DNA from 3 places in the Xanthomonas fragariae genome. Region 1 is predicted to be linked to each of the others. Evidence: predicted binding sites of a transcription regulator. Region 1 holds the regulator's gene; each other region holds the start of a gene.
What was found. The regulator FliA, encoded in region 1, starts transcription of late flagellar genes. The targets are predictions, from matches to a motif close to TAAAGTTTNNCNNNCNNNGGCCGATAA.
Positions count from the first base shown of each region.

Region 2: the regulator FliA is predicted to act here: its motif matches at 3,261-3,287, upstream of PD885_RS10095 (flagellar motor protein).
Region 3: the regulator FliA is predicted to act here: its motif matches at 3,094-3,120, upstream of PD885_RS13755 (GGDEF domain-containing protein).

Region 1 is NZ_LT853882.1:2,371,145-2,380,749, reverse strand. It holds gene PD885_RS11075 (IS5 family transposase) at 1-345, opposite strand, end outside; gene PD885_RS11070 (XVIPCD domain-containing protein) at 823-2,448, shown strand; gene PD885_RS11065 (chemotaxis protein CheA) at 2,543-4,198, opposite strand; gene PD885_RS11060 (protein phosphatase CheZ) at 4,201-4,827, opposite strand; gene cheY (chemotaxis response regulator CheY) at 4,827-5,219, opposite strand; gene PD885_RS11050 (RNA polymerase sigma factor FliA) at 5,243-6,010, opposite strand; gene PD885_RS11045 (MinD/ParA family protein) at 6,007-6,891, opposite strand; gene flhF (flagellar biosynthesis GTPase FlhF) at 6,878-8,533, opposite strand; partial or broken gene PD885_RS20725 (transposase) at 9,166-9,406, shown strand; gene flhA (flagellar biosynthesis protein FlhA) at 9,438-9,605, opposite strand, start outside.
Region 2 is NZ_LT853882.1:2,167,453-2,177,057, forward strand. It holds gene PD885_RS10080 (chemotaxis protein CheW) at 1-751, opposite strand, end outside; gene PD885_RS10085 (ParA family protein) at 748-1,530, opposite strand; gene motD (flagellar motor protein MotD) at 1,532-2,506, opposite strand; gene PD885_RS10095 (flagellar motor protein) at 2,513-3,253, opposite strand; partial or broken gene PD885_RS10100 (IS5 family transposase) at 3,369-4,737, opposite strand; partial or broken gene PD885_RS10105 (PQQ-dependent sugar dehydrogenase) at 4,826-5,869, shown strand; gene PD885_RS10110 (DUF3693 domain-containing protein) at 6,048-6,446, opposite strand; gene PD885_RS10115 (replication initiation factor domain-containing protein) at 6,687-7,748, shown strand; gene PD885_RS10120 (hypothetical protein) at 7,873-8,163, shown strand; gene PD885_RS10130 (hypothetical protein) at 8,409-8,621, shown strand; gene PD885_RS20670 (hypothetical protein) at 8,785-9,605, shown strand, end outside.
Region 3 is NZ_LT853882.1:2,967,908-2,977,512, reverse strand. It holds partial or broken gene PD885_RS13770 (transposase) at 1-502, shown strand, start outside; gene PD885_RS22785 (hypothetical protein) at 661-852, shown strand; partial or broken gene PD885_RS21445 (IS5-like element IS1478 family transposase) at 863-1,289, shown strand; gene PD885_RS22105 (transposase) at 1,175-1,759, opposite strand; gene PD885_RS13755 (GGDEF domain-containing protein) at 2,073-3,065, opposite strand; partial or broken gene PD885_RS13750 (hypothetical protein) at 3,262-3,459, shown strand; partial or broken gene PD885_RS13745 (diguanylate cyclase) at 3,525-4,490, opposite strand; gene thrS (threonine--tRNA ligase) at 4,988-6,892, shown strand; gene infC (translation initiation factor IF-3) at 6,944-7,486, shown strand; gene rpmI (50S ribosomal protein L35) at 7,727-7,924, shown strand; gene rplT (50S ribosomal protein L20) at 7,935-8,294, shown strand; gene pheS (phenylalanine--tRNA ligase subunit alpha) at 8,590-9,585, shown strand.

The sequences.
Region 1 (9,605 bases):
GCAGGTGGACTGCAGCGTGCGAGCATCGAAAATGACCGCGCTCGGCTGGCCTTTTTTCCCTTGCGCCACACGCAAGAGTGAGCGTAGATCACTGACCATGGCCTCAAAGCAGCCCGCTTGCAGCCAGCGCTGTGTTTGCTGATACACCGCTTCCCAGGGCGGAAAATCGTTGGGAAGCAATCGCCATGGTGCGCCGGCGCGCGCGATCCACCGCAGTGCGTTGAACATCGCGCGTAGCTCATACTTGCGCTGCGGTGCCTGCACATCCATCAGCGTCAAATAGGGAGCCGCAAAGGCCCATTCTTCGTCCGAAATATCGGTGGAATAAGGCTTACGAGGCTTCATCCGTATACGTTAGCGTGACAAGGGCAAAGTTCATAACACGCTCTAGACGGCCTGGATGCGCGGGGTGTGGTCGCCGCGATCGTGAGTTCGCCTGTCTATGCCGATGCGCGCGGCAGAGCGCAGGTGGGTTCGTTGATCGAGGCCATTTCCAGTCGGTTGCCCGCCTCCGATGCGAAGCGGTTCGATGCGGCGCTGGATGTGGCCAATGTCGGTGAATCGTGGGTCGAGCGAGACTACGAGCGTTATGTGGAAGAACCGATGGGCGCTGCTGCGCGGGATGAATCGGCACGTGCAGGCCAAGCGCTAGCGTGGACCGATCGGCAGATCAGCGACAACCTGGCCGCGACGCGGCGGTGGGCGGAAACCGCGCGCGAGACGCCGCACAACCGCTATCTCGACCATGCTGCCGGTGAAGTGGCTGGCGGGGCGCAGGAAAGCTATGGAGCCCTCAAAGGTGCCATCCGGCATGGCCTTGGCATGCTGGGCGAGACGGTGGATCTGGCCAAGTTTGCGCATCAGTTCAGTACGGATCGGGATTTTCGCAATCTGGTCATCGGGGCGGCGTCGGTCTATGCATCCGAGGCCATCGAAGACCCCGCCAAGCTGCCGCGCGATTTGCGCCATGCGGCCGTTGGCGCCTGGAACACCTGGAAAGCAGGCCTGGAGCAGGCCATCCGCGAGGGCAAGGAGCACGAGTATCTGGGGAATGCCAAAGGCGCGGCAGCGGTCGAAATCATCGCGACCTTTGTGCCCACCACCAAGCTGACCAAGCTGGCACGCGTGGCGGCGGTTGCCGATGCTGGCGAAGAACTTGCGCCTACGGCAGGAAGGACATTAAGCAGCCTCGAACGTCGCCAAGCCGGTGCGCTGAGCGAAACGCTCGCCGAGCTGGTGCAGGATGCGCGGCGGGTGCAAGGCAAGGGCGGATTGGAGGCCGATGGCGCCAATCTGATGTTCCATGGCCTGGCGGGGGTAAAGCGCAGCCAGGGCGCACTTGGCGCATTGGTCGATGAGCTGCGTCGCTCGAGCAACCTGGACGGGCTGTTGCAAAGTGGCGCGTTGTCTCCCAAGGAATTGGCGCACCTTGCACGCTCCGATGTCAGCCTGTTCGATGGACAGGTGTCGTTTCACGCTGCGCTCGATGCCGCTATCGGCAAACGTGAGTTGACGTCTCTCAAGAACCACGAGGTCGGCGCCATCGGCGAGGCGTTGGTGTCGTACGAACTGGCGGCGAAGGGCTATAGGGATCTGGTGCCGATCCAGAATAACTCGGGACATGGTATCGACTTGGCTGGTATCAATCCCGAGACGAATCGCTGGGAGATCTTTGAGGTCAAGGCGTCCGTGCAGGGGATTGCGCGCAGGCAGGGTGGCGATCCGGAAGATTTCCTAACTGTTCGTCTCAATCGAGCGGCCAGTGAAAGAGGACTGGAACAAGGTCTATGGGCGCCCCAAAACATGTGGGAAGAGCAGGCGCAGGCAATGGCCGCAAGAATTATTGAAGAAACTCGGGATCGAACCACCGGCAAACTCGATATCAAAGCAAACTGGGCGCGGGTCAATATCGATCGCGACCCTGCCACTGGCGCAATCACCGGCACGCCAGAGATCGAAAAGGGGATGACACCGGCGGAACGGCGCCATGAGCGATCCTTGTGCAACGAAAACGCCCCGCCTGCGCGTTCGCCAGCCGATGCCGAGCATCCCGATCATGCAATGCATCAGCAGATTAAAGGCAAGGTGGAAGAACCCGATCGACATGTCGGCCGCAGTTTCGATGCCATCAGCGAGCGCATGACGGCCAGTTTGCTTGTACTTGCCAAGGATAACGGGCTGACACAGGTCGACCATGTAGGGCTGAGCAGGCAAGCCAACGGCGTTGAGGCAGCGCAAAAAGTGTTCGTCGTCCAGGGCTGGCCCACCAGTTTCTCGGTGATGTATGCGGGCATGCCAACGGTGCAGGCTGCACACACGCCGGTCGAACAGTCTCACCAACAACTCGAAGCGATCAATGCGCGCTTGGCACAAGAGCAACTGCAGCAATCCACCCTGGCCCAGACGCAGACGCCGCCACAGCCTGGGCCGCAGATGACGATGACATGATCGTCAGCGTCCGGGCCGATGTAGGCTCAGGACGTCTCCCTGCTGCAGGCGGTATCTAGCCGTCATGCCGCAGGTTGATCTGTCGCTGCGCCGCTCAATGAGCGCTGGAGCGCAGCCCATCCACATCCAGGATCAGCGCCATGCGACCGTCGCCGATCAATGTGGCGCCGGAGTAGCCGGGTAGGCCACGCAGGGCGCGGGGCAGGGGTTTGATCACCACTTCTTCGCGGCCGCGCACCTGATCTACCACCAGGCCGAAGCGGGTTTCGCCGGCCTGCAGCAGCACCACCGTCAATAGCGGCGGTTGTTCGGCGGGCACGCCAAGCCAGCGGCGCAGGTCGATCAGCGGCAAAGTGTGCGAGCGGCGGTCCAGCACTGCGCGGCCGTCGAACCAGCCCAACGAGGTCTGCGGTGCATGCAGTACTTCGACCACGCGGGCCAGCGGTAATGCGTACACCGCTTCGCCGGCCTGCACCAGCAGGGTCGGCAAGATCGCCAACGTCAGCGGTACACGGATCATGAAGCGGCTGCCGCGGCCCAGTTCGGACTGGATCTGGATCTGCCCGCTGAGTTCGCGGATGCGCGACTGCACCACATCCATGCCGACACCGCGGCCGGAGATGTCGGTAACCTCGACCTTGGTCGAAAAACCCGGCATGAAGATCAGATGCAGGCATTCGTCGGTGCTCAGACGGGCGGCAGCTTCGGCGTCGATCAAGCCCTTGTTGCGGGCGATTTCGCGCAGCCGTTCCGGGTCGATGCCGGCGCCATCGTCCTGAATTTCGATACTGACGTAATCGCCTTCCTGCTGCGCGGACAGGCGTACATGGCCGCTACGCGGTTTGCCGGTGGCTTCGCGCAATGCAGGCAATTCGATGCCGTGGTCGATGGCGTTACGTACCAAGTGCACCAGAGGGTCGGCCAGGGCTTCGACCAGGTTGCGGTCCAGTTCGGTCTCGGCGCCGATCAGTTCCAGTTCCACCTCCTTGGACAACGTGCGCGCGACATCGCGAGCCACTTTGGGAAAGCGCGAAAATACCTTGCTGACCGGCTGCATGCGGGTGCGCATGACCGCGGTCTGCAGGCGTGCGGTGGCGATGTCCAGCACGCTGACGGCGCGATCGAGTTCTTCATCGCGCAAACGGGTGCGTAGGGTCTTCAAGCGATTGCGCGAGAGCACCAGTTCGCCGATCAAATTGACAATGGCATCCAGGCGCTTGGTGTCCACGCGCACAGTCTGTTCGGCGTCGGCACCCTTTGCCGCCGCCTTGGGGGCGGCCTTGGTACCGGGCGCAGCAGCGGCGTGGCCGTTATCGTGCGCCGGTGCGGCTGCAGTGGCGGCCTCGGGCACCGCCTTGATGGCTGGCGGGCCGCTTTTGGCATCGAATTGCGCGATTAGCGCGGCCGGTGCATGCGGTACGGGCGCACCGGAGCCCATTGCATCCAGCATGGACTGCAAATAGTCCAGCGATTGCTGCGCGGCATCGAAGTGATGCGGCTGCAGCACTGCCTGGCCTGAGCGCGCCATGCCGAGGGTTTCCTCAGCAGCGTGGCATAGCTCGACCATGGGCTTGATCGCCAGAAAGCCGGCGCCACCCTTGAGCGTGTGGAAACCGCGGAACACCGCGTTGAGCTGATCGGCTTCGTCTGGTGCCTGTTCCAGCGACACCAGTTGTTCGCCGAGGCGATCCAGGATTTCCTGGGCCTCGACGATGAAATCGGCTGCAATATCGTCAGGAACAGCACTCATGGCTACAACCCCAATCCGGACAGCAGGTCATCGGCGTCGTCTTGCGACACCGCGTGACGGTCCAGGCCCTTGACTGCAGGACCGGCAAGACCGCCGTCGTCTTTTTTCGGTTCGGTGCTCTTCGGCGGCAGGCCGAGTGCGCCGAAGCCTTCATGCACGCGCCGCACGATGCTGGCCACGCGCCGGATGATCTGGCCGCTCAGATCCTGGTAGCTCTGTGCCAACGATAGTTCGGTCAGGCTGCTGCGCATCCTGTCCAGCAACACGCCCTGGTCGGCATTCAAGCCGCCCGAGCGCAATTGCTCGGCCAGCTCGCGGCATTCCTCGACCAGATCCAGCGTGCGATGGCTGGCCTTTTCGGTCATATCCACCACGTGGTCCAGACGCGAGCACGCATCGTCCAGTTCGCCGGCTTCTTCGGGCAAGGTGGGCAGTTCGCCCAGCGCCTGACCGAGTTCGCGTGCGAGCCGGCTCAGGCCCTGCATCATTGGACGGGTGCGCAAGGCGGCGAGGTGATCCACCTCAAGGCGCCACGCGGCTTCGTCACCACTTTCCAGTGCATCGATCGCGCCCTGCAGGCGTTCGATCAATGCGGCGCGTTCGGCATTGGTCTCCACTGTGGCGTCCATCATGCGGTCGCCGCCAGACGTTCGAATACCTTGCCCAGCTTTTCTTCAAGCGTCTGCGCGGTGAATGGCTTGATGATGTAGCCATTCACGCCGCACTGTGCGGCTTCGATAATCTGCTCGCGCTTGGCCTCTGCGGTCACCATCATCACTGGCAAATGTTTGAGCTTGGCGTCGGCGCGGATGTTACGCAGCAGGTCGATGCCGGTCATGCCTGGCATGTTCCAGTCGGTGACCACGAAATCGAACGGGCCAGCGCGCAATGCCGCCAATGCGCTGTTTCCGTCTTCGGCCTCTGCGGTGTTGGTAAAGCCGAGATCGCCCAACAGATTCTTGACGATACGCCGCATCGTCGAGAAGTCGTCCACGATCAAGATCCGCATGTTCTTATTCACATCAAGCTCCTAACACGAAAAAATTATTCGTCAATTTCGACACCGGCATCGGCCAGTTCGAAGACTTTGAGGCGGCCGCGCAGACGTACCACCGCCTGGCCATGGATCTGGCAGACGCGCGATTCGCTGACACCGAGCACGGCGCCAATTTCCTTCAGGTTCAATTCCTGTTCGTAGTACAGCGACAGCACCAGCTGCTCGCGCTCGGGCAACAGGCCGATGGCCTTGCCCAGCTCGCGGCCGAATTCGCCACGCTCCATCATTTGCTGCGGGTTGGGGCCACCTTTGGCGGTAGTGTCCAGCTCGCCGTGATCTTCAATCCGCGATTCCAGGCTCAGTACCTGGCCGCGGGAGGCGTCTTCCATCAGACGCAGGTAATCGGGCAGCGGCATTTCCATCGCGGCGGCCACTTCGGTGGCGGCGGCGGCGCGGCCGGTGTTCTGCTCGATCTTGCGCACGGCGGCAGCAGCGTCGCGAGCGCGACGGTGCACCGAACGCGGCACCCAGTCGCCACGGCGAATCTCATCGATCATCGAGCCGCGGATGCGTATGGAAGCGTAAGTTTCGAACGAGGCGCCCTGTTCGGAGTCGTAACTGCGCGAGGCTTCGATCAGGCCGATCATGCCGGCCTGAATCAAGTCGTCCACTTCCACGCTCGCCGGCAGTCGCGCGGCCAGGTGGTGGGCGATGCGACGGACAAGATCGGCGTGCTGGGTAACGATGTCGTTGGCGGTGTGGCGCTGTACGGCACGGTACTGCGCGGTTGCGGTATTCACAGCTGCGGTATTCATGCGGCCACTCCCCGTTGGATGATGCGTTCGACAAAGAACTCGACGTTGCCGCCCGGTACCGTAGGGGCCTGCCAGCGTGAGGTACGTCGAGCGATTTCTAAGATGGCCTGCGCCGATGGGCTGGCGGGATAAGCCTTGATGACCGGTTGCTGGCGCTGCACCGACAGGCGCAGCCAGTCGTCCTGAGGCACGTGGCCGAGGTAGTTCAGCGACACATCGCCGAGAAACTTTTCGCAGACCCGCGACAGCTTGTCGTACAGCAGGCGACCTTCGTTGGGGTTGCGCACCATGTTGGCGATGATCTGTAAACGGTCCACACCGCGTTCGTGCGAAAGCACCTTGATCAGCGCGTAGGCATCAGTGATCGAGGCCGGTTCGTCGCAGACCACCACCACGGTGTCCTGGGCGGCCTGGCAGAAGGTCAGTACGCTGTCGGTGATGCCGGCGGCGGTGTCGATGACCATCATGTCCAGGTCGCGTTCCAGTTCGGAGAACACGTTGACCAGGCCGATGTGCTGCGCCGGGGCCAGCTCCGCCATGTGGCGGCGGCCAGAGGCGGCCGGAACCACCAACACGCCGCCGGGGCCTTCGATGATCACCTCGTCCAGCGTGCAACGGCCGGCGATCAGGTCGGCCAGAGTGTACTTGGGCGACAGGCCCAGGACCACGTCCAGATTAGCCAGGCCAAGGTCGGCGTCGAGCAGCAAGGTGCGCTTGCCCATGTCGGCCAACGCCACCGCCAAGTTGGCGGAGATGTTGGTTTTACCCACGCCGCCCTTGCCACCGGTGACGGCGATGGTGCGCACTGGGCCAAAGGGCTCGGGACGGGTCGCCGACAGGGGGAAGGCGTTGGTCAGCTTTGCGTATTCACGCGACTGCATGTTGATGCTCCGGGGTACAGGGCTTATCGGCAGCGCGCCGTAAATCTTCAAGGCGAAGAACGAGACTGGCGGCATTGGCGCGGTGCAGGTCGTCAGGGACCCGCTGTCCGTCAGTCACCCAGGTGATGGGCATTTGGTGATCGACCACCACCGATAAGACACTGCCGAAGCGGCCGGTCTCGTCGAGTTTGGTCAGCACCACGCCTTGGGGTTTGGCATGGGCGAAGCGGCGCACGACCTCGTCGAGGTCGGAAAAATGGGCGTTAGCGGGCAGCACCAGCAGCGAGGTGACCTGATGCGCGGCGCGCAGCCAGTTCAACTGCGCGGCCAGGGCGCGGTCGCGCTGGCCCATGCCGGCGGTGTCGATCAACACCAGCTTGTAGTCACACAGACGCTCGAGCAGTTCCAGCAGGCTCTCGGCGCTGTCGGCCTCGTGCACCGCGATGCCAAGCTGACGACCGTAACTGTGCAGCTGCTCGCGGCCGCCGACACGCTGGATGTCGGTGGTGACCAGGGCCACGTCGCGCGGGGCGTGCTGGGCGGCGAAGCGCTGCGCAAGCTTGGCGATGGTGGTGGTCTTGCCGGCGCCGGTTGGGCCGACCAGAGCGATCACGCCGCCATGTTCCAGCGGGTCGATCGGGGCCACCGGCAGGCGCTTGGACAGCAGGCCCAGCATCAACCCGCGGCCACGGTGCAATTCGGTATCGGCCGGAATCTGCAGGACCACGTCACGGATCAGACCGGCATCGAAGCCGTAGTCGTCCATTAGCTCCAGAGCCTGCGCACGCACCGGTGAGCCACGCAGGCGCTCGTCGGTGAGGCGGTTCATTTCGCGCTCGATCATCTGACGCATCAGCGACAGCTCACCGCGCAACTGCTTGAGTTCTTCATCGTTCTGCGGCGCCGGGGCGGCGGCGACCGGCACGGAGACCAGCGCAACCGGGGCGACCACCAGCTGCGGTAACGCCGCCGGCGGCAGGATCTGCGGCAGGGCGTCATCCATGTCGAAGTCGGCCTCGTCGTCGCGGTCGTCCTGGTCTTGGCCGTAGCCGGCATGGGCGGCGACCGCAAGAGCGGCGGGCATGACCGGCGTCGCTGCGGTGACAGCCTGCACAGCTTCGCGCTGCACCGGGGCGGTGGTCAGGAAGTCGGCGAACAGTTGTTCCGGCACTGCCGACAGCGCGTGTTCCAGGCGCGGCGCGGCCGTCACTGCAACCGCATGGGCTAGTGCCTGGGCGGTGGATGACGGGGCGGCGCCGCGTACCGATGCGGCGACCGGCTTCTGGCGCAGCAGGTTGACTGGCTGGCGCAGCGCCATGGCCGCGATCATGTCGTTGGCGGCACTGGCAACGCGTTGGCGCATGCCGGTCTCGGCCGTCGGCTTGAGCGGTACGTGGACTAGGGTGGGAGCGTGTTGCACAGGCGCCTGTTGGATCTGGGCCGACTCAGCGGTCGGCGGCTCGGAGCGCGCCGTTTCCAGGGCGCGCTGCACGAGTTCTTCGTCGTAATTGCTGGCCGCGACGATCTCGATGCCTTCAGCTGTGCGGCGGTTGGACAGGATCACTGCATCCGGGCCATGTTCTTCACGCACCATGCGGAATGCGGTGCGCATGTCCGGGGCAACGAAGCGTTTGATTTTCATGCGAAGTGCCTCAAGGAACGGAACCCGTTGGACGCCGGACGGGTGCGCGATGAATGTGGGTGCGTTGCCAGCGTCATGAGTTGCCTGTCCCGTTCGTTTGTTCCAATTCCTGCTCTCGCCCCGCAGCGGTGATGCTGTCTGCGGTCCCGTCAGAGCAAATGCACGCGGCGTGCCAAAATGAGGCGCTGGGTTTTTGACGGTCGGACCTGTGGTTTATGCGACCGTTTTCTGGGTGCGCGGGTCGATGTGTCGAGTTGCGCCAGTTTTCTGTCGCGTGCTGGCCAACCGTTCACGCTCGCTGAGCGGTAGGGCTGTCTTCAGGGCTGGCGAAGGTGACGGGTGTGAGGTAAGCGGCGGGGTGGAAGATCCCAATGGCAATCGGTCCTGGTTGCGCTTCGCGCCAGGAGACATCCCTGATCCGAATCGGGTGACCGGTGGTTGCAGGCTTCGCAAATCGCGTGTGAAAGTTCGGCCTGAGAAGGCTCTGTAGCCGGACGATATCGGCCAAGCGACAGTAAATCCTGCGCCCGGATTCGATGTCCTGATTAGCCCTGTGCCTTCAGCCAGCAGTCGCAGGATCTGCGCCGCGCTGAGTTGATGCAGCTGTCACCTGAAACCAACGAGGTGGCGTGATGCGCATCGATGCCGTGCAGTTCGCAAGCTGGACTGTCGATGTCCGAGTTCGTTGCGTCCTACGGTACCGAGGCCAGGTGATACTGCGCTCTTTACAAGTGGCGGTAGCCGCAGGGATTTCGTTGCCCCTGCTGTGCTGGACGGGCGCAGTCGCGTTTCAAGCGTGGTGCTGCGGTCTACTCCCAATGCAGCGCGTGCCGGCATCAGACCCGTCCGATCGCTGGAACGATGAAGGACGGCGAGGCCGTGCGAGGCGATCCGCGTCAAGCTCTCAGCTGATCGTACCCAACAATTTTAAACGCTTGTCTTCCGGCACTTCGCTGTAGGCCAGCACCGACAGGGTCGGCACGCTGTGGCGCACTAGGCGGGCGAGGGCGGCGCGGACCTGGCCGGGCACCAGCACCACCGCCGGTTCGTTGCGCGCTTCCTGCTTGCCGAC
Region 2 (9,605 bases), 200 kb from region 1:
GCAATGGCAGCAGCGGCACAGGCAACACCACTTCCTGCACCTTGAGCAATTCCAGCGCGTAGGTCTGTTCGCCGCAGCGCAGGCGCAACCAACGTGTGCTGCGTTCGCTTACGCGTCGTTCGGAATTGATGCGTTCGGCCTGGCCGGGCGCCAACAGTGCTTGCAGGCCTTGCGGATAGGCCGGTGCCGGTGGCGCGCGGTGGGGTGCCTGCATCGGTGTCGGCGCAGCGCGTGCAGGTGCAGGTGCAGCCGGTGCGGCAAGACCGAAGGCTGGGTCCGCGTCCATTTCGGCCATCAGATCGGCCGTGCTCATAAACGGGCTGGGTGCGGCCGTGGCGAAGGCCGGGTCGGCATCCATTTCGGCCAGGAAATCGGCGGCGATATCTACGGCACTCGGTGCGGCAACCACTGGCGCACCGAAGGCCGGATCGGCGTCCATTTCGGCCAGGAAATCGGCGGCGATGTCTATGGCCCTTGGTGCGGCAACTACTGGCGCACCGAAGGCTGGGTCGGCATCCATTTCGGCCAGGAAATCGGCGGCGATCGCTTCGGCACTGAGGACTGTGGCAGCGGCTTGAGGTGCGGCGGCGATCTGCACAGGTGATTCGGCTAATGCGACGTCTGCATCGGCAAGTACCTGTGCAGCGGCGATGTCGGCAATCGCGGGGGGGGCAGGGATCTCGATACCGGCATCGTGCAGCAGCCCTTCCAGATAATCGTCCATCTCACCGTTGGCGCTGTGGTTGCTCATGCGGCTTGCTCCATGCGCATCGCGTCTTCGGCCAGCACCCATTCCAGCGCACGGCGATAAGCGGACAGGCCGCGGCCCTGATAGTCACTGCCGGTGGCGGGGAGGGTCAGTGCAGCGGCATTGCAAATTCGGGTATCCACCGGCACTGCGTCTTCCCAGACCACGGCGCCGTAGGTGGCCTGCATTTCCTTGAGTGTGTCGGTGCCGGCGCGCGTGCGTCGGTCGAACAAGGTCGGCAGGATCGACACCGGGAGTTCGCGACGACGCGAACGCTGCACCATGTCGGCGGTGCGCACCATGCTGGCCAGACCATGCAGCGCGAGCGGCTCGGCCTGAGTCGGTACCACCACGCGGTCGCAGGCGGCCAATGCATTGATCATCAACAGGCCGAGCGTGGGCGGGCAGTCGAGCAGGATGTAGTCGTGCTGGCCGGCATGGCGGCTCATGGCGTTCTGCAGGGCCAAGCCCAGACCTGGCTGCGTGGCGCTGCGACGTTCCAGCGTGGCCAGTGCGGCTTGCGCGCAGACATAGGACAAGCCGGGGATGGCGCTTTCGTGCAGCAGGTTGGCCAGATCGCTCGGCGGAGTGCCGAACAGGTCCAGCACCCCGCGCGGCGGCGGGTCCACCGCCACGCCGAACGAGCGGGTGAGCGAGGAGTGCGGATCGAGGTCGATCAGCAACACCCGGTGGCCGAGCGCGGCCAGACCACGACCCAATGCCAGCGTCGTAGTGGTCTTGCCTACACCGCCCTTTTGGTTGGCGATTGCCCAGATACGCATCTCACTGCACTCCTTGAATTACGGCGGGGACGGAATTTGTTCCGCTTACGGTGGTAACGGCCGTTTGGCCGCCGCCAGACTTGGGAAGCTTGGGCGCCCCGGCAGCGGTCGCATGCATCTGCGATGGCGGATCGGGAGCGAGTGAGCCAGCCGAGTCAGCGAGGATGATCAACACCACACGCCGGTTCGCATTCCGTCCCGCCTCAGTACTGTTATCGGCACGTGCGCGGAATTCTCCATAGCCCACCATCGCCAATCGCTGCGGGGCGATGCCGTCATCGGCAAACAAGTGCACAACGCTGGCTGCGCGCGCGGCCGATAGCTCCCAATTGGAAGGGAACTGCGCGGTCGCGATCGGCTGATTGTCGGTATAACCCTCCACGCGCACGCCGTTGGGCGCATCGCGCAGCACCGAGGCCAGCGTGGACAACGTGGCGCGCGCCGTGCTGGCTAGTGCGGCCGAACCGGTGCCGAAGAGAATGTCGCTGTTGATCTCCACCTCGATCCACAGATCGTTGCGGCGGATGGTGATGAGTTTCTTGTCGATCAGCGGCGACAACGTCTTGCTCAGCTGTTGCGCCACCGCATCCATCTGCCGCTGCGCGCGCGCCAGCTGCGCCTGGTTGCGCAACGACACCGGCATGCGCATCTGCGCGGCTATGGAGGGCAACAGGGTGGGGTCGGTCGGCCTGTTGGGATCGGCCATCGGCGCGTCGGCCTTGATCACCGACGGGCGGTCGTAGTCGGCGCCCTGCGTCTGGGTCTTGCCGATCTGCACCGGGCTGGCCGCATTGGACGAGCCACCGAAGGCAGTGGTGAACGCCTGTGCCACGACTTTGTACTTGCCTTCGTTGAGCGAGGAGATGGCGTACATCACCACGAAGAACGCCAGCAGTAACGTCATCAGATCGGCATACGGGATCGCCCACGCTTCGTGGTTGCCATGTTCTTCGTGATGTTTGCGACGACATGCCATGGCGGACTAATGCAAGTATCCGGCCAGTTTCGATTCGATGTTGCGCGGGTTCTCGCCCTGGGCGATCGCGATCAAGCCTTCGATCGCCATTTCACGCTCGTTGGTACTGCACTGGATGACGCTCTTCAGCTTGGCAGCGACTGGGAGAAACAACAGATTGGCCGAGGCGATTCCGTAGATGGTGGCGGTGAACGCTGCCGCGATGCCGTGCCCAAGCATGGCCGGGTTCGCCAGATTCTTCATCACTGCCATCAGCCCCAGCACCGCACCGATGATGCCCAGCGTGGGTGCGTAAATGCCCATGCCTTCGAACACCTTGGCTGCGGCAAGATCCTGACGCTCCTGATTGTCGACTTCGATCTCAAGCATATGCCGCATGGATTCCGGCTCAACACCATCGACCAACATCTGCAGGCCCTTGCGCAGGAAGGTGTCGTTCTGCCGCGGTAGCTGGTCTTCCAGGCCCAGCAGGCCCTGGCGACGGGCAATGTTGCTCCACTCCACGATACGCGCCAGCAGCTGCGGCCGATTGCTGGCCGGCGGCTGGATCACCCAGCGCAGGATCTTGAACGCGCGCCGGAAGACTGCCGGCGAGGTGTGCAACAGGATCGCCGCCACAGTACCGACGATCACGATCAAGAAGGCCGCCGGCGACCACAGCGACGAAATGCCGGCACCTTTCAAAACGCTGCCGCCCACGATCGCCACGATCGCGAGCACCAGTCCGATTACGCTAAGTCTGTCCATGCAGGCGGTATCGGCCCAAGCGCGGCGGACTTGATAGAAACACACGCGCGCTGCACCAGAAAGTTGTCGTGGGCAGTCCCAAAGGGCCTCTCTAGTCGTCCCTGAAAAATCCCCTTCAAGCGCCAAGTGCCGTCGGTGACAGCGGCACGGTACTCAAGGATGACCATCTCATCGCCCGCATCCAGGCACGCAAAAACGCGATCCAGCGCAGCAGCCAGCGCAGGTTGTAGGCAGCGGCGCAGCCGAGCACGTGCAGCGCATCGCCTTGGGCACCTTTCAGCCTGCAGCGACGCAACCTGCAGTCGTTTTTCAGATGTCCGATCACCGGCTCCACCGCCTGCCGTCGCTTGATCCAGCGCCATTGCCGTCGCGTCAGCGTCTTGGCCTTGCCGCGATGCAGGGACCTGCACGCCATCGACTTCGCGCCCGCGATCGCCCAGGTCCACGATCGCCACCGTCGGTTCTACGCTCACATCCTGCAGTAACCCGCGTGTCTGCTCCAGCTGCTCGGCCAAGGTATCGCCGTCGTACGGGTTGCCCGGGAAGCTGCGCGCACCCACGACCAATCCCTTGCAGGCGGTGACCGCAATGCCGACCTTGACGCCAAATTCGTACGCTTGACGCGCCTTGCCCTTGCCGATGCATTCCACTTCCGGGGCATGCAATGCGTACAGTTTTTGTTTGTCCTTCGGACGCTGCGTGTACAGCCGTTGCGCACGTTCCAGCCAGACAGCGATGCGCTCGCGCACGCCGGTGTTTACCTGATCGAGTTTGCGTTGGATGTCGCGCAACACCCGCCCCAATACCGTGCGTTGACGTCGCAGCACGCGCTGCATCCGCTTGAACTGGCGCGCATGCGCATACCGAACTGCCTTGCGGCTCAGGGCCGGGCCTTGCCGCGCGTAGCTCTGCCGCAATCCGATGCCGTGCCGCTTGGCCAGTAACACCAGCTTCTTGCGTGCCACCTCCAGCAAACGGCTGTCGGTCGGATAGGCGATCGCCTTCTCTTGCACCGTGGTGTCCACGATCACCCGCGACAACTCGCGTGCGTCCACCGCCTGCATCGCATGCGCGGCGTTGATGGTGTGCGCCAGCAGCTCTTCCATCCCGGCCTCACCCAGGCGCTGCCGCCAGCGCGTCAGCGAGCTGGCATCGCACGGCAAACGCGTCTGGAACACGACCTCACCGGTGAAGAACTGCCAGTACGGATTCTCCAGCCAGCGCTCGCACACCGCTTCATCGGACAGGTCGTAGGCGTGTTTGAGGTAGAGCAAACCGGCAATCAGCCGCACCGGCAATGCCGGCCGACCGCCATCGGCCTGGGTGGCCGGCAAGCGCGATGAAAGTGCTTGCTCCAACGCCGCCCACGGCATCCGTTGGCTCAGCCGCGCCAGCGGATGACGCAGATCGATCTGGTTCTCCAGCCGCGAACGAAACAACTCGTCGGCGGGTCTGTCTTCGGCAGCAGGACGGCGTGTACGCATGGGCGGAAACTGCCAGAAACCAGCCTTCAGCGTAGCGAACACTGGTAGTTTTGGCACGCCGGTGCAGACATCAAGGCCTTGCGGTCGTGTGGCAGAAGGCCGTGGCGGCTCCGCACCGAATCTCAAGCCCAAGGACATCATTGCCGGCTTGATCAAGGCAAAGGGTACGTCGCCGGTTAAAAGCGGCAATCGCTTGACCTTGTTGCGCGATGCCAACGGCGATGGCACTTATGAGTTGAAGACCGTGTTCGCCGACAAGCTCAACGCGCCGTACGGACTTGCGCTGATCGGCAACGCGCTCTACGTCGCCAATCAGGATGCGCTGGTGCGTTTTGCGTATCGCGATGGCCAGACGCAGGCGAGCAGCGCGCTGGGCAAGGTCACCGACCTGCCATCGGCGATCAATCACCACTGGACCAAAGCGCTGACTGCGAGCGCCGACGGTCGCTATCTGTATGTGGCGATCGGCTCCAACAGCAATATCACCGAGCACGGCATGATTGCCGAAGTGGACCGTGCTCAAGTGTGGCAAGTGGATGCGGCGACCGGCGCGCACAAGCCGTAGGCCACCGGCCTGCGCAATCCCACTGCGCTCGCTATCCAGCCGGGGACCGGCGCATTTTGGGCCGTGGTCAACGAGCGCGACGAAATCGGCCCGAACCTGGTGCCCGACTATCTGACCTCGGTGCACAAAGACGGATTCTACGGCTGGCCCTACAGCTATTGGGGCAAGAACGTTGACAAGCGCGTCATGCCGCAGGATCCGCAGAAAATCGCATCGGCTATCGTTCCTGACTACGCGTTGGGCTCGCATGTGGCCGCACTTGGTGTGGCATTTTCGTCTACAGCGATGGGCTCAAAATTCGCGGACGGCGTGTTCGTCGGCGAGCACGGCAGTTGGAATCGCAACCCGCCAGCCGGCTACAAGGTGGTGTTCGTGCCGTTCCGTGACGGTCACCCGGCAGGCGACCCGATCGACTTCGTTTCTGGCTTACATGGCGAAGACGGCAAGACCCGCGGCCGACCGGTTGGTGTCACCGTCGACCCACGTGGCGCATTGATCGTCGCCGATGACTTGGCCAACATCATCTGGCGTGTCACGCCTGAGACGACCACTGCTTCGCCGCAGTAACACGCTGATGAGGCAGTGGCCGCTGATCATGCCTCCCTCCAGGACGCCCGAGAAACCTTGGAGCGAGGCCGGCAAACTATGCAGGCCACGTGGAGGTCGATCGGGCACGTCAGCCAAGTAGCAGCTGGCTACCAGCCAGAGAGAGCAGCGGTGACTGAGCGCCGATTTGAGGAAGCACTTACATTTCGCATAATGTATAGAGGGTTGGCGTTATGGCGACCGGAGAGAAGGCCGCCACTACCGCCTCATGGCTTCCTGCGTGGATCCCTAGTGCGACTAGGCCCAGCACCCCGACCACCGCGGTGATCGGGGCCAGTCTGTCCAGGATCGATTGCCACAGAGCACGTTCTGTCGCGGACGCTGCACGCTCGGTGTGAATCCTTGCCATCCAGCTTGCCCCGTCTAGCGTTGCAAGCGCACAGAGCTGCGCAATTTGATCGTCCGGCAGCACATACCTGCCCGAACGCCAAGAGCTAACCATCGCCCTGGTCACCCCCAGCTTCTGAGCTAACTCATTGTCTGAACTGAACTTTCCTCCTGCTCGCACAAGGTTGATCAGTTCGTTTTCCGCGCTCATGTTTAGCTGACCTTTACATTCTTGTTTCGCTGAACTATACAAGCGTCTGCGTTTAGCGTGGCTAAGCGTCCCGCCCCCCGGCACCCCCCGGGGGTCACGGGTCAGGGTAGGGGACATGTCAAGGGGACATTTCGTGACGCATCACTTTATGCTGGCCGGCTTGCTGGTGCTGATCGCCTGCGCATACCTGCGCGGCGTGATCGGCTATTACATGATCGGCAACACCCCGGCGGTGGTTCTGTGACCCCGCTCCTCGCCCTTTGTTTACCCTTTTCACCGGCGCAGCTGTGCAATCGGCCGGCGCACCCGGTTGGCCCGAGCAGTAACACGGGCCAAAAGTCTCAGACCCTCGAATGTCTCTCGAAGCCGATCATCGATTTCTGCACCCTCGTTTTTGACTCTGACAAGGCCGTCAATTTCTTCAAGCGCATGAACGCACAGCAGATGGTGGCCTACGTGTTCGGCACCTCCAGCAGCATCGTTGCTGGCCCCCTCGCTGATCGCTTGTGGAACTTCCGCTATCAGCGCAGCGCAATGCTGATCGATGAGACTTCTAGCGTCTGTGGTCGCCTCGGTCTCTCCGACGATGGTGAGGTCATGATCAGCCTCACAGGGCAGGGCTGTAGCCACGTCCCCAGCTGGCCGTTTGTCGAGCGCATCGCCGAGGATCTCGGTGCGCATTTGACTCGCGTCGATATCGCCATCGATGACCACAGCGGTGAGATTTTCGATGTCCAGCAGTTCCGTGAGGCATACCACGAAGGACTGTTCACAATGAACGGCCGGCCTCCGCACGCTAAGTCGATCAACGACGAGGGCACCAACAAGGGGTCATCGTTCTACATCGGCCAAAAGGGCCACAAAGAGCTGTGCATCTACGAAAAGGGCAAGCAGCTCGGCGACCCGGAAAGTGATTGGGTTCGCTGCGAACTCCGTCTCTACGCCAAGCGTATCAATCTTCCCCTGGCCGCGTTGTCTAACCCTGGCAAGTACTTCGCCAGCGCTTACACCGTTCTCGCTGATCTGGTCATTGGTGAGTTGACCAGGCTGGAATTGAAAGAACGCATGGTTAATCCGTCCGTCAAAGCCATGGTCGATTTCATCGACACGCAAGCCGGCACAGCGCTCCGCGTCCTCTGGAACGCGTTGAACAGTCGCAGCCCCGAATACGCCGTGTCTGTCCTGCAGCGCTACCTGTCGCACGACGGCGTACCAGGGCGTTTCAAGAACCTGCATCAGCTCGACTTAGAGGTTCGCATCAGCAACCAGCTGGATGAGCTGTTCCCCGATTGCGCCTACTAGGGACCGTGTCGCTTGCGGCGCGGGCCCCACCAACACCGCATTCGTGACTCTTCACGAAACTAATTTATCGCAACCGCACCGTGACGCATCACGGAATTCCATCACAGTCAAGGTAACAATCGCAATGAAGATCACGATCACAAGCCAGCACGTCAATGAAAAGCACTGGGAGAAGCAGGGCCGCAGCGGAATCATCCGCACGCAGGAAGCCAGCGCCGAAACCCCGAAGTTCCGCCAGACGGTCCGTCTGGATCTTGGCAAGGAACCGCCCTATGAAAACGGCGTCTACGAGTACAACCTCGAAGACAACGTGGCTGTCAATCGCTATGGCGATTTCGAGCTCCCGCGTAAGCCGACCCTGGTGCGCGTCGACAAGCCCGCCCAGGGCGTCCAGCAGCCGCCCAAGGCTGCATAAGGAATCCTCATGGCCGTCTTTGTCCTGCACTGCAAGGAAGCCGACTACGACGCTTCTACGGGGCAATGCGCGGTCCCCTTCTACGGACCTGCATCGAGTTTCCCGCCGCCGATCGATGCAACCGAAGGCCTAATCCTCAGTGTCGCTATTGCTGGCATGTGGGGAGTGGGTTTCATGATCCGGCAAGCACGCCGGGCAGCAGGCGGATAACCCGATTCACCATCACTCAACCAAGGCACAAGCAAATGAAGAAGAACACCACCAAGCGTTTCACCCTTGCCAAGATCGGCACCGGCCTGGCCGCTGCTGCAGCTGCAGGCGCTGCGACTGCGGGCGAACTGGCAGAAGCTGCCGTCGGCTCGATGGACAAGAGCGAGCTGACTGCCATCGGCGTCGGCGTGCTGGTCCTCTGCGGCGTCGTGGCCATCATCAAGTCGGGCAAGCGCGCAGCGGCTTGATCGCTGTAGGGGGGCAGGGCATAGGGCAGGGAAACCTGCCCTTTTTTTCAACGTGACGCGTCACGAAATAGGGGAACGAAATGGAATACGCAGGTTACTTCGTCATGGTCGGCATCCTGGGGGGTCTATGGCTCGCACTGGATTCCTAACCTTTCTCGGTCGCGTGTTCGCGTCCTCGATCGCTCGCAGCCTTGCTTACGCGGTAGCAGCGATCGTCCTTGCGACACTTGGCATTGGCAATGCCCGGGCTGCAACAACTGCGCAGGAGGCTTATGCGCGATGCATGCAGGACGCTTCTGTGCATGTACCCAATGACACGAACTTGATCACCAAGGCGGGTAGTTGCCCTCAGAAAACATCACCAAACGGCGGCAAGTTCTATCAGTGTCAATACGAAGCTGCTGAGTACTACCAGGGACCTGTCCGCATCGTTACGTGTGGCGATTTTGCATTCGACGACGACGCGAACACTTGTCCCTCTAAGCCTGATGAATTCGGTTGGCTGGTCGATGATCTCGGCACCAAGTGCCACGATGGCTGTACCTACGCGTACAACCCTACCGCAGGCGGTTACTCAACAACCGGCACGACGTGCACGCCGAATCCCGACCAGCCGGAGCCACAGCTAGACACTGATCGCGATGGTATGCCAGACGACAAGGACGCGTTTCCTAACGATCCCAACGAATCTAAAGATACTGATGGCGATGGCATTGGCGATAACAGCGACGTCGCACCTGACGACCCGGAGAATGGCAAGGACGACAAGGACGGCGATGAGAAGGACAACCAGGCCGCCGGGGGTGGAACCTGCGGTGCACCGCCTAGCTGCTCGGGTGACGCGATCGCATGCAACACAAATTGGCAGATCTGGCGCCTACGCTGCCAGGGCACTGCGACCGGTTCCGTGACGGGTGACGTAACTAACTGCTCGGCCGGCATCAACGTCACTAGCCCCGATCCACTCGCCAACGCGAACATCAT
Region 3 (9,605 bases), 600 kb from region 1:
GCGTACGAATTCGGCGTCAAGGTCGGCATTGCGGTCACCGCCTGCAAGGGATTGGTCGTGGGTGCGCGCAGCTTCCCGGGCAACCCGTACGACGGCGATACCTTGGCCGAGCAGCTGGAGCAGACACGCGGGTTGCTGCAGGATGTGAGCGTAGAACCGACGGTGGCGATCGTGGACCTGGGCTATCGCGGGCGCGAAGTCGATGGCGTGCAGGTCCCTGCATCGCGGCAAGGCCAAGACGCTGACGCGACGGCAATGGCGCTGGATCAAGCGACGGCAGGCGGTGGAGCCGGTGATCAGACATCTGAAAAACGACTGCAGGTTGCGTCGCTGCAGGCTGAAAGGTGCCCAAGGCGATGCGCTGCACGTGTTCGGCTGCGCCGCCGGCTACAACCTGCGTTGGCTGCTGCGCTGGATCGCGTTTTTGCGTGCCTGGATGCGGGCGATGGGATGGTCATCCTTGAGCACCGTGCCGCTGTCACCGACGGCACTTGGCGCTTGAAGGGGATTTTTCAGGGACGACTCAATATTAAAAAATTAAATGGCCGCTCCTGAAAAACCCTCAATACCCAATCACCGCAACGCTTTATAGGCCGCACAGGTGTGCCAGAACTGCCGGTTTTCGCAACGCTGAGGTCTGGTTTCTGGCCGTTGCCGCCCATGCGTACACGCCGTGCTGCTGCTGAGCGCATCTGCGCCGACGAGTTGTTCCGTTCGCGGCTGCAGAACCAGATCGACCTGCGTCATCCGTTGGCGCAATTGAGCCGACGGATGCCGTGGGCCGCGTTGGAACAGGCGCTTTTGCCGCGCTTGCCGGCCACTGCGGCTGCTGGCGGGGCAGGCCAACACTAACGGCGCGCTTGAACGCACAGTGCAGGGACGAGTCGTGCGCGACATCGAACACAAGCTCGATCAGGTAGACATCGACGTGCGCGAGCGCATCGCTGTGCGGTTGCAACGCGCACAACAGGTGCTTGCGCAACGTCCCAAAGACAAACGACAACTCGACGCATTGCATACGCCGGAAGAGGCCAAGACCCTGACGCGACGGCAATGGCGCTGGATCAAACGGCGTTAGGCAGTGGAACCGGCGATCGGACATTTGAAAGACCACTGCCGGTTGCGTCGTTGCAGGCGCAACAGCGCCCAAGGCGATGCGCTGCACGTGCTCCGGCTACAACTTGCGTTGGCTGATGCGCTGGATCGCGTTTTTGCGTGCCTGGATCCGGGCAATGGGATGGCCATCCTTGAGCGCCGTGCACCGATCACTGCTGGAGATTGGTATTTGAAGGGGGTTTTTCAGGGACGACCGACTATGAGATACCTCGACCACCCAGCGCCTGGCCTTGTTTTTCGAATCGCGCCGTTTGGTGTCGGCTGCCTTGCGCCGGTCAACAACATGAGGGATGTAACCGCGGTCCTGGATGGTGCGAAGGTGTGCCGCGCCACGATAGCCCGCGTCGGCGCACAGATGTTGGCTTCGCCGGTGTTGCGGGTTCTTGCGCTTGACGACAATGGCGTTGAGCACCTCATCAAGCCGCTTGCAGTCAGGGGCGTTGGCCCCGGTCACGACGATCGACAACGGAACGCCACGGGCCGTCCACCAGCAGGTGGCGCTTGCTGCTTTTTTCCACGATCCGTTGGGTTGGGCCCCGCGGCCTGCTGTGCCAGCGACGCCTTCATCATCGCGCCGTCCACGCTCTGCCAGCGCCAAGCAATGCCCCGCATCTGGTCGTACTCGGCCAGGCCCGCTTTCCACAGCACCTCAAAGAAGCCCGCAGCTTCCCATTCCAGCAAGCGCTTATGGATGGCGCTTGCGCTGCCGAAGCGTTCCTTAGACAGCCACCTTCCAGTGGCAGCTGGTGCGCAGCACATAGACGATGGCCTCCAACACCAGTCGAGACGGCCTCGCAGATCGGTCTGCACCGGTAGACCCTGTCAGCCACTGCACGCGCAGGAATCAGCGGTTCCACCCGCTGCCAGAACTCATCGCTTACCACCCAGGACGCTACACGTTTGGCCGTGATCTCGATCCAGCGCCGCGTACCATGCGGCTCGAATCGATAGGTTACCTATTTGCGGATAAATTCTTGGTCAGCAACCCGCGCGCTGTCGCGTCCGCCGTTCTTGGCCAGATATAGCGCAGCATCGGCGCGCGAAAACCAGTCTTGCCAATGGGTCTCGCCATCATGGCGCGCAGCACCCAGCGAAACGGTTATACGACCACCCGGACCGCGCAGGCCATTGCGGATCACCTTGCGCAAACGTTCGGTTACCGCCTCCAGTTCCGAAAGCGAACCAGCGCGCAGCAGTACCACAAATTCTTCGCCGCCAAAGCGGAAGACCTGATGCGGCTCACGCACTTCGAAACGCAGGATCGTCGCCAGATCCGACAATGCCGCATCGCCTGCGGCATGCCCGTACAGATCGTTGACCTCTTTGAAATGATCCAGATCCAAAATGATCAAGCTGTTGAGCCGATCTTGTGGATGACGCTGATCGATCTGGTAGGTGAGCGCACGTTCGAGCATGCGGCGGTTAGGCAAGCCGGTCAGCGCATCCAGCGAGGCCAGCTCTTCCAGATGCACGCGGTCGTTCTGCATGCGCAGCGAGAACGCGTAGCCTACCGCCAGCGTCACCAAGGTTACCGCCACAGTCGATGCACCCTGACCCGCACTGACGATCAGGCCAGGCAAAAACAACAATGCCGTCAACAGCGGCAAGCTCAACAACACCGCACGTGGTGGCTCGCACAGAAAATAATTCGTGGCCAATACCGGGAACAACCAAGGCAGGGCGCCATCGCCACCGGTCCAACACGCCACCAGACAACCGCCGACATTGATTGAGGCCAGCCAGACCCCTCCAGCACCAGTATGTTCGGCACTGCGCATCTGCCAGCCGCGCCACACCGCAAGCAGGCCCAACGAGGCAGTGATGATGCACGCGACCGCTTGACCGGTCATGGCCAGGTAGACCGCATAGAGGCAAAGCAATAGCGCGGTGATTGGTCCAAGCATCTTGACGATGCCGAGGCGGAAATCCCGCCGCAGGTGGAGGATCACGGGAAAGGTTCTGTAGAGGTCGACATCATTATCGGCTGGGCATTGTCAAATTTGAGCATGTACGCATCGTCGTAACAGGTAGGAAAATGAAGCGTTGCAGAGCAGGACTTCGCACATCCTTGACGCCCCTGCCACGACCGTATCTTTCTTGCCGTCGGAGTTTGCCATGCCCACCCGGAAATAACGCGATACGCGCCTGGCTGCGCTGCGGGACCAACTACCGCAGCTGTTGGCCGATGGAGATGCGGATTTCGATTACCTCGATTTTCAGGCGCATGCCGAAGCGGTGCTGAGTAGCGCCGAGCCGGACGACGCAGCCTATGTGCGCACGCGCATCAATGGCATGCTGGCTGGTGCCGGCCTGATTCCAAACGACGACGATGGCCGTACCTGTCGGCGATGCCTTGATATAATTGTTAATGCATACATCTGGTGGGTCATCGATGCTCAAGCGCACACGCCGATCGCTGCCAGCACGCGGTCGGCGCCGCCATGTCCATGCAAATCGTTGAGCTGTTTGAAGTGGTCCACATCCAGCATCAGCACCGGTAACGGTTGCACCCGTCGCGTGCAGCGCGCCGGTTCATGATTAAGTGCTTCTTCAAGATTGCGGCGGTTGTACAGGCCGGCTAGTGGACCGCAGATCGATTGCTGACGCAGCGTTTCCCGCAAACACAAGTTGTGCAGCGCCAGCGATAATTTCCCTGCTACTGCCTCTGCCACGGTCGATGAGGCAAGATCGCGTGGATCGTCGCTGCGCAGCGCCAACAAATTTCCAATTGCCTGCCTTGCGCGGACAGCCGAATGCAGGCGGTACACGCATGCGCCGGGAGATCGACGCCAGCATGCTGACACACCACGCCCTGGCTGGCGTCCGTCACCACATGCGTGCGATTACGACGCGCAGCGCCCAACAGGTGTCCGTCGCGATGCTGGCGCTGTCGGCGGCGTCGGCCATCGCGCTCCAGGCGACCACCTGCTCGGCGCGATCGCGCGACGCACACAGCAGACACACCGCGCCCGCGGCACGGCAAATCAACGGTGCAATAGTGCGTGCAGTGATTTCCACCGCTTCTCCGGCATCGCGACAGTTCTGCAGCAGACCGAAATAGCGCGCCCGCGCCTCTAGCGAGGTAGAGGTGCGTTCGAGCGCGGCAAACGACTCGATCAGCCGCTCGCTGGTAGTGGCTGGCTTGGTGTCCGGCGTGCGCGCCGTTCCAACTCGCGCGACAACAAGCGGTAAGCAAACAGCATCACCAGCAAGCCGCTGACGATGCCGATCGACGGCACCCACAGCATCCACAGCATCCACTGCGCACCGTGCGTTTTGGCTTCATGGCGCCTCACCAGCAGCTGCCGCTCCGGTTTCGTCATGGCTTGTACCTGGCGACGCGGCGAAGAGGCAAGTTGGAAAACGCCGCGCGATCAACGAGCGCTGCGTGGTGAGGCAACCGCCAACACCAATCAATACGAAAATCAATCGGCCGAGCAGCAAGGCCCCGGCGGCTCGGCGTTGCGCGCGCGCGACATGCTAAGCGTGCGACACGCCGGCCAGGTAGGCCATATCCGGCGAGGTGGCTTTACCTTTGATAATCATGGTCGGCAACGGCAGGACAAGTGGCCGGCATCATGCCACGTGCCCGCCGGCCCCGTGTCGCCACGCGCAGCAGTCGGCTGATTGGTTTACCATTCCTGCCCAAGATCACTTGCCAGAAGGTGGCCCGCGTCCCGCGCCGGCCCAGCGTGCGACATGAGCACTACCACCTCCCACTGCTGATTCCGCCCGCGTCAGCGTGCAAAGCGCCTGCGTGGCGATGTGGTTGCCTCACCTTTTGCATCTTCTCTTTCCGAGCCTGTCTAGCAATGGGCAGATCTCCCTTGCAGCCGTGAGCTGCAGCCAGCACAGACCTTAATTCTTGCCCATGATCAACATCACGCTCCCCGACGGCAGCCGTCGCGAATTCGAATCGCCCGTCTCGGTCATCCAGGTCGCCCAGTCGATCGGCGCCGGCCTGGCCAAGGCCACCATCGCCGGCCAGGTCGACGGCGAGTTGGTCGATGCCAGTGACGTCATCGTCCACGACGCCAGCCTGCGCATCATCACTGCCAAGGACTCCGAAGGCGTGGAGATCATTCGCCACTCCTGCGCGCATCTGGTAGGGCATGCGGTCAAGCAGTTGTACCCAGAGGTCAAGATGGTGATCGGCCCGGTCATCGCCGAAGGCTTCTATTACGACATCTACAGCGAGCGCCCATTCACGCCGGACGACATGACCGCGATTGAGCAGCGTATGCAGGAGTTGATCGCGCAGGACTACGACGTGATCAAGAAGGTCACCCCGCGCGCCGAGGTGATCGAGGTGTTCGCCCAGCGCGGCGAGGAGTACAAGCTGCGCCTGATCGAGGACATGCCCGACGACATCACCGCGATGGGCCTGTACTACCACCAGGAATATGTGGACATGTGCCGCGGCCCGCACGTGCCCAATACGCGCTTCCTCAAGGCGTTCAAGCTGACCCGTATTTCCGGCGCCTACTGGCGTGGCGATGCCAAGAACGAGCAGCTGCAGCGCATATACGGCACCGCCTGGGCCGACAAGAAGCAGCTGGATGCCTACATCCTGCGCATGGAAGAAGCCGACAAGCGCGACCACCGCCGCATCGGCAAGCAGCAGGACCTGTTCCATCTGCAGGAGGAGGCGCCTGGCCTAGTGTTCTGGCACCCCAAGGGCTGGTCGCTGTGGCAGGTGGTCGAGCAATACATGCGCAAGGTCTACCGCGATAGCGGCTACGGCGAAGTGCGCTGCCCGCAGATACTGGACGTGTCTTTGTGGCAGAAGTCCGGCCACTGGGACAACTATCAGGACGCGATGTTCTTCACCGAGTCTGAGAAGCGCACCTACGCGGTCAAGCCGATGAATTGTCCCGGCCATGTGCAGGTGTTCAATCAGGGCCTGCACAGCTATCGCGACCTGCCGATCCGCTACGGCGAGTTTGGCGCCTGCCACCGCAACGAACCCTCCGGCGCGCTACACGGCATCCTGCGCGTGCGCGGCTTCACCCAGGACGACGGGCACGTGTTCTGCCTGGAATCGCAGATCGAATCGGAAGTCACCGCGTTCCATCAGCAGGCGCTGGCGGTCTACACCGCGTTCGGCTTCGACGACATCCAGATCAAGATCGCACTGCGCCCGGAAAAGCGCCTGGGCGATGACGCCACGTGGGACAAGGCCGAAGCCGCGCTACGAAGCGCGCTGGGCGTGTGTGGGGTGGAGTGGCAGGAACTGCCGGGCGAGGGTGCCTTCTACGGCCCCAAGATCGAATACCACCTCAAGGACGCCATCGGCCGTACTTGGCAGCTGGGCACCATGCAAGTCGATTTCATGATGCCCGGCCGCCTCGGCGCCGAGTACGTGGACGAGCACAGCCAGAAGAAACATCCGGTCATGCTGCACCGGGCGATCGTCGGGTCGATGGAGCGTTTCATCGGCATTTTGATCGAACATCACGCCGGCGCGTTCCCCGCTTGGCTGGCGCCGGTCCAGGTCGTTGTCGCCAACATCACTGACGCTCAGGCCGAATATGTGGACTCGGTTCGGAAAACCCTTGCAAATCAAGGCTTCCGTGTGAGCGTCGATTTGCGCAATGAGAAGATCGGTTATAAGATTCGCGAGCATACGCTGCAACGCGTGCCATATCTGCTCGTGGTCGGTGACCGTGAGAAGGAAAATAGCGCTGTCGCCGTAAGGGCGCGTTCGGGAGAAGATCTTGGGACTATGACGGTCTCGGCCTTCATCGAGCGCCTGCAGGCAGAGCAGGTAGCGTAGGCCAACCCCGGCCTGTCTGGATAATGATCCGGATGTGCCGGTTCGATTCCCCTGGGAGATTGCAATATCAGTACCCCTGACAACAAACAGAACCGCAAGAACCAAGAAATCCGTGTGCCGCGCGTTCGCGTGATCGGCAGCGAGGGTGAGATGGTCGGCGTGTTGTCGCGCGACGAAGCGCTCGCCAAGGCTGAGGAAGAAGGCCTGGATCTGGTCGAAATCCAGCCGCAGGCAGATCCGCCGGTCTGCAAGATCATGGATTTCGGCAAGTTCAAGTTCGAGCAGCAGAAAAAGGCCAACGAGGCCAAGAAAAAGACTAAGCAGGTCGAGATCAAGGAACTGAAGTTCCGTCCGGTCACCGACGAGGGCGACTATCAGATCAAGCTGCGCAATATGCGCCGCTTCCTGGAAGAGGGCGACAAGGTCAAGGTCAACATCCGCTTCCGTGGCCGTGAAATGAGTCACCAGGAGCTGGGTCGCGAGATGGCGACCCGGATCGAGGCCGACCTGGGCGAAGACATCGTCATTGAATCCCGTCCGCGCCTGGAAGGGCGGCAGATGGTCATGATGATCGCGCCGAAGAAGAAGATCTGATCCGACGCTGCGACGGGCCCCGGTGGATCCGTCCCTGTTGCAAGCTCAACGATTTGCAAGAATTTCTGGCAACGGGCATACTGCGCGGCTCGGTTTTGCCGGGGAGCCGTGCAAGCGGCACTAGGACCTGTCCAGATCGTGTTCGATCAAGGGCTTACAAGCAGGCAAGGGCAAGGATGGAAAGCGTAGTCGCAAGATTGCCGCCCGTGTCAGTGACAAAACACCATCAAGGACATAGCAATGCCCAAGATCAAGACCAACCGGGCGGCGGCCAAGCGTTTCCGCAAGACCGCCTCCGGCAAGTACAAGTGCGGCCACGCGAACCGTAGCCATATCCTCACGAAGAAAGCGACCAAGCGGAAGCGCAACCTGCGGCAGACGAATCATGTCCGTGCCGAGGACGCCGGCCGTCTTGACCGTATGCTTCCCTACCTCTGAGGACTGAACCATGGCACGAGTAAAGCGTGGTGTGCAGGCGCGCCGCCGCCACAAAAAAGTTTTGAATCTGGCGAAGGGCTACTACAACGCCCGTCGTAAAGTCTTCCGCGTCGCCAAGCAGGCGGTCATCAAGGCCCAGCAGTACGCGTACATCGGTCGTAAGCAGAAGAAGCGCGTGTTCCGTGCGCTTTGGATCACCCGCATCAATGCGGCAGCCCGCATCAACGGTCTCAGCTACAGTCGTTTCATGAATGGCATGCTCAAGGCTGGCATCACTCTGGATCGTAAGGTGCTGGCTGACATCGCCGTGCACGATGCCGCCGGCTTTGCCGCGCTGGCTGAGAAAGCAAAGGGCGCGCTGGCTGCGTAAGGGCAGGTCCCTCTGCAAGAGCCCCACGGCGTATAGGTGCGAGTCCCTCGCAAGAGTCCGCACATCCATGTGCGGACTGTTGAAACGCCAGATCATCGCGAGCAACCGAGCATCTAGTGTGCAGGTCTTCGGTGAGAGAGACGCAGATATGCAGGGGGAAGGGCGCGAGTCCTTCCCCTTTTGCATTTAAGACAACCGGCATCGGTTGATTCGATGACTGGCAGGATTTGGGTGGCAATGGGTTTCGGTGCATCCGGAAAATACCGTTCGGCTGAGCAGTTGAGGCGCGAGTGCAATGAGTGAGATTCAATCCCTGACCGCGCGCGCGCTGGCCGATGTCGCCGCCGCGCAGGCGCCGGACCAATTGGAGGCTTTGCGTGTCGCATTGCTCGGCAAGAGCGGCAGCATCACCGCCCAGCTCAAGCAGCTCAGCACTTTGCCTGCTGAGCAGCGCAAAGCTGCTGGCGAAGCGATCAATCTGTCGCGCGATGCACTCACCGCTGCGCTGTCCGAGCGCAAACACACGCTGGAAACCGCTGCACTGGATGCACGTCTGGCCGGTGAGCGCATCGACGTCACATTGCCGGGTCGTCGCAGTGAGCGCGGCGGCTTGCACCCGGTCACGCGTACGCTCGAGCGCATCGTCGAGATCTTTGCGCGGCTTGGTTACGAGTTGTCGGACGGCCCAGAAATCGAGGACGACTGGCACAACTTCGAAGCCTTGAATTTTCCGCCGCACCATCCGGCGCGCGCGATGCACGACACGTTCTATTTCGGCGATGGCCGCCTGCTGCGGACACACACCTCCGGCGTGCAGGTGCGTTACATGGATACGCACAAACCGCCGCTGCGCATGATCGCCGCCGGCAAGGTGTATCGCTCCGATTCGGACCAGACCCATTCGCCGATGTTCCATCAGGTCGAGGGCTTGCTGGTGGACGAGCATTCCAACTTCGCCGACCTCAAGGGCACCTTGTCCGAGTTCGTGCGCGCGTTCTTCGAGCGCGATTTCGAAATGCGTTTCCGCCCCAGTTATTTCCCGTTTGTGGAGCCTGGCGCGGAAGTGGATATCGCTTGGCAGCAGCCCGATGGCAGCACCCGCTGGCTGGAAGTACTTGGCTGCGGCATGGTGCACCCAAACGTGTTACGCAGCGTCGGTGTCGACTCCGAGCGCTACACTGGTTTCGCGTTCGGTCTTGGCGTGGAGCGCTTCGCCATGCTGCGCTACGGCGTCAACGACCTGCGCGCGTTCTTCGAGAACGATGTGCGCTTCCTCAGGCAGTTTGCTTGATGGTGGGGACTCGGGGCTCG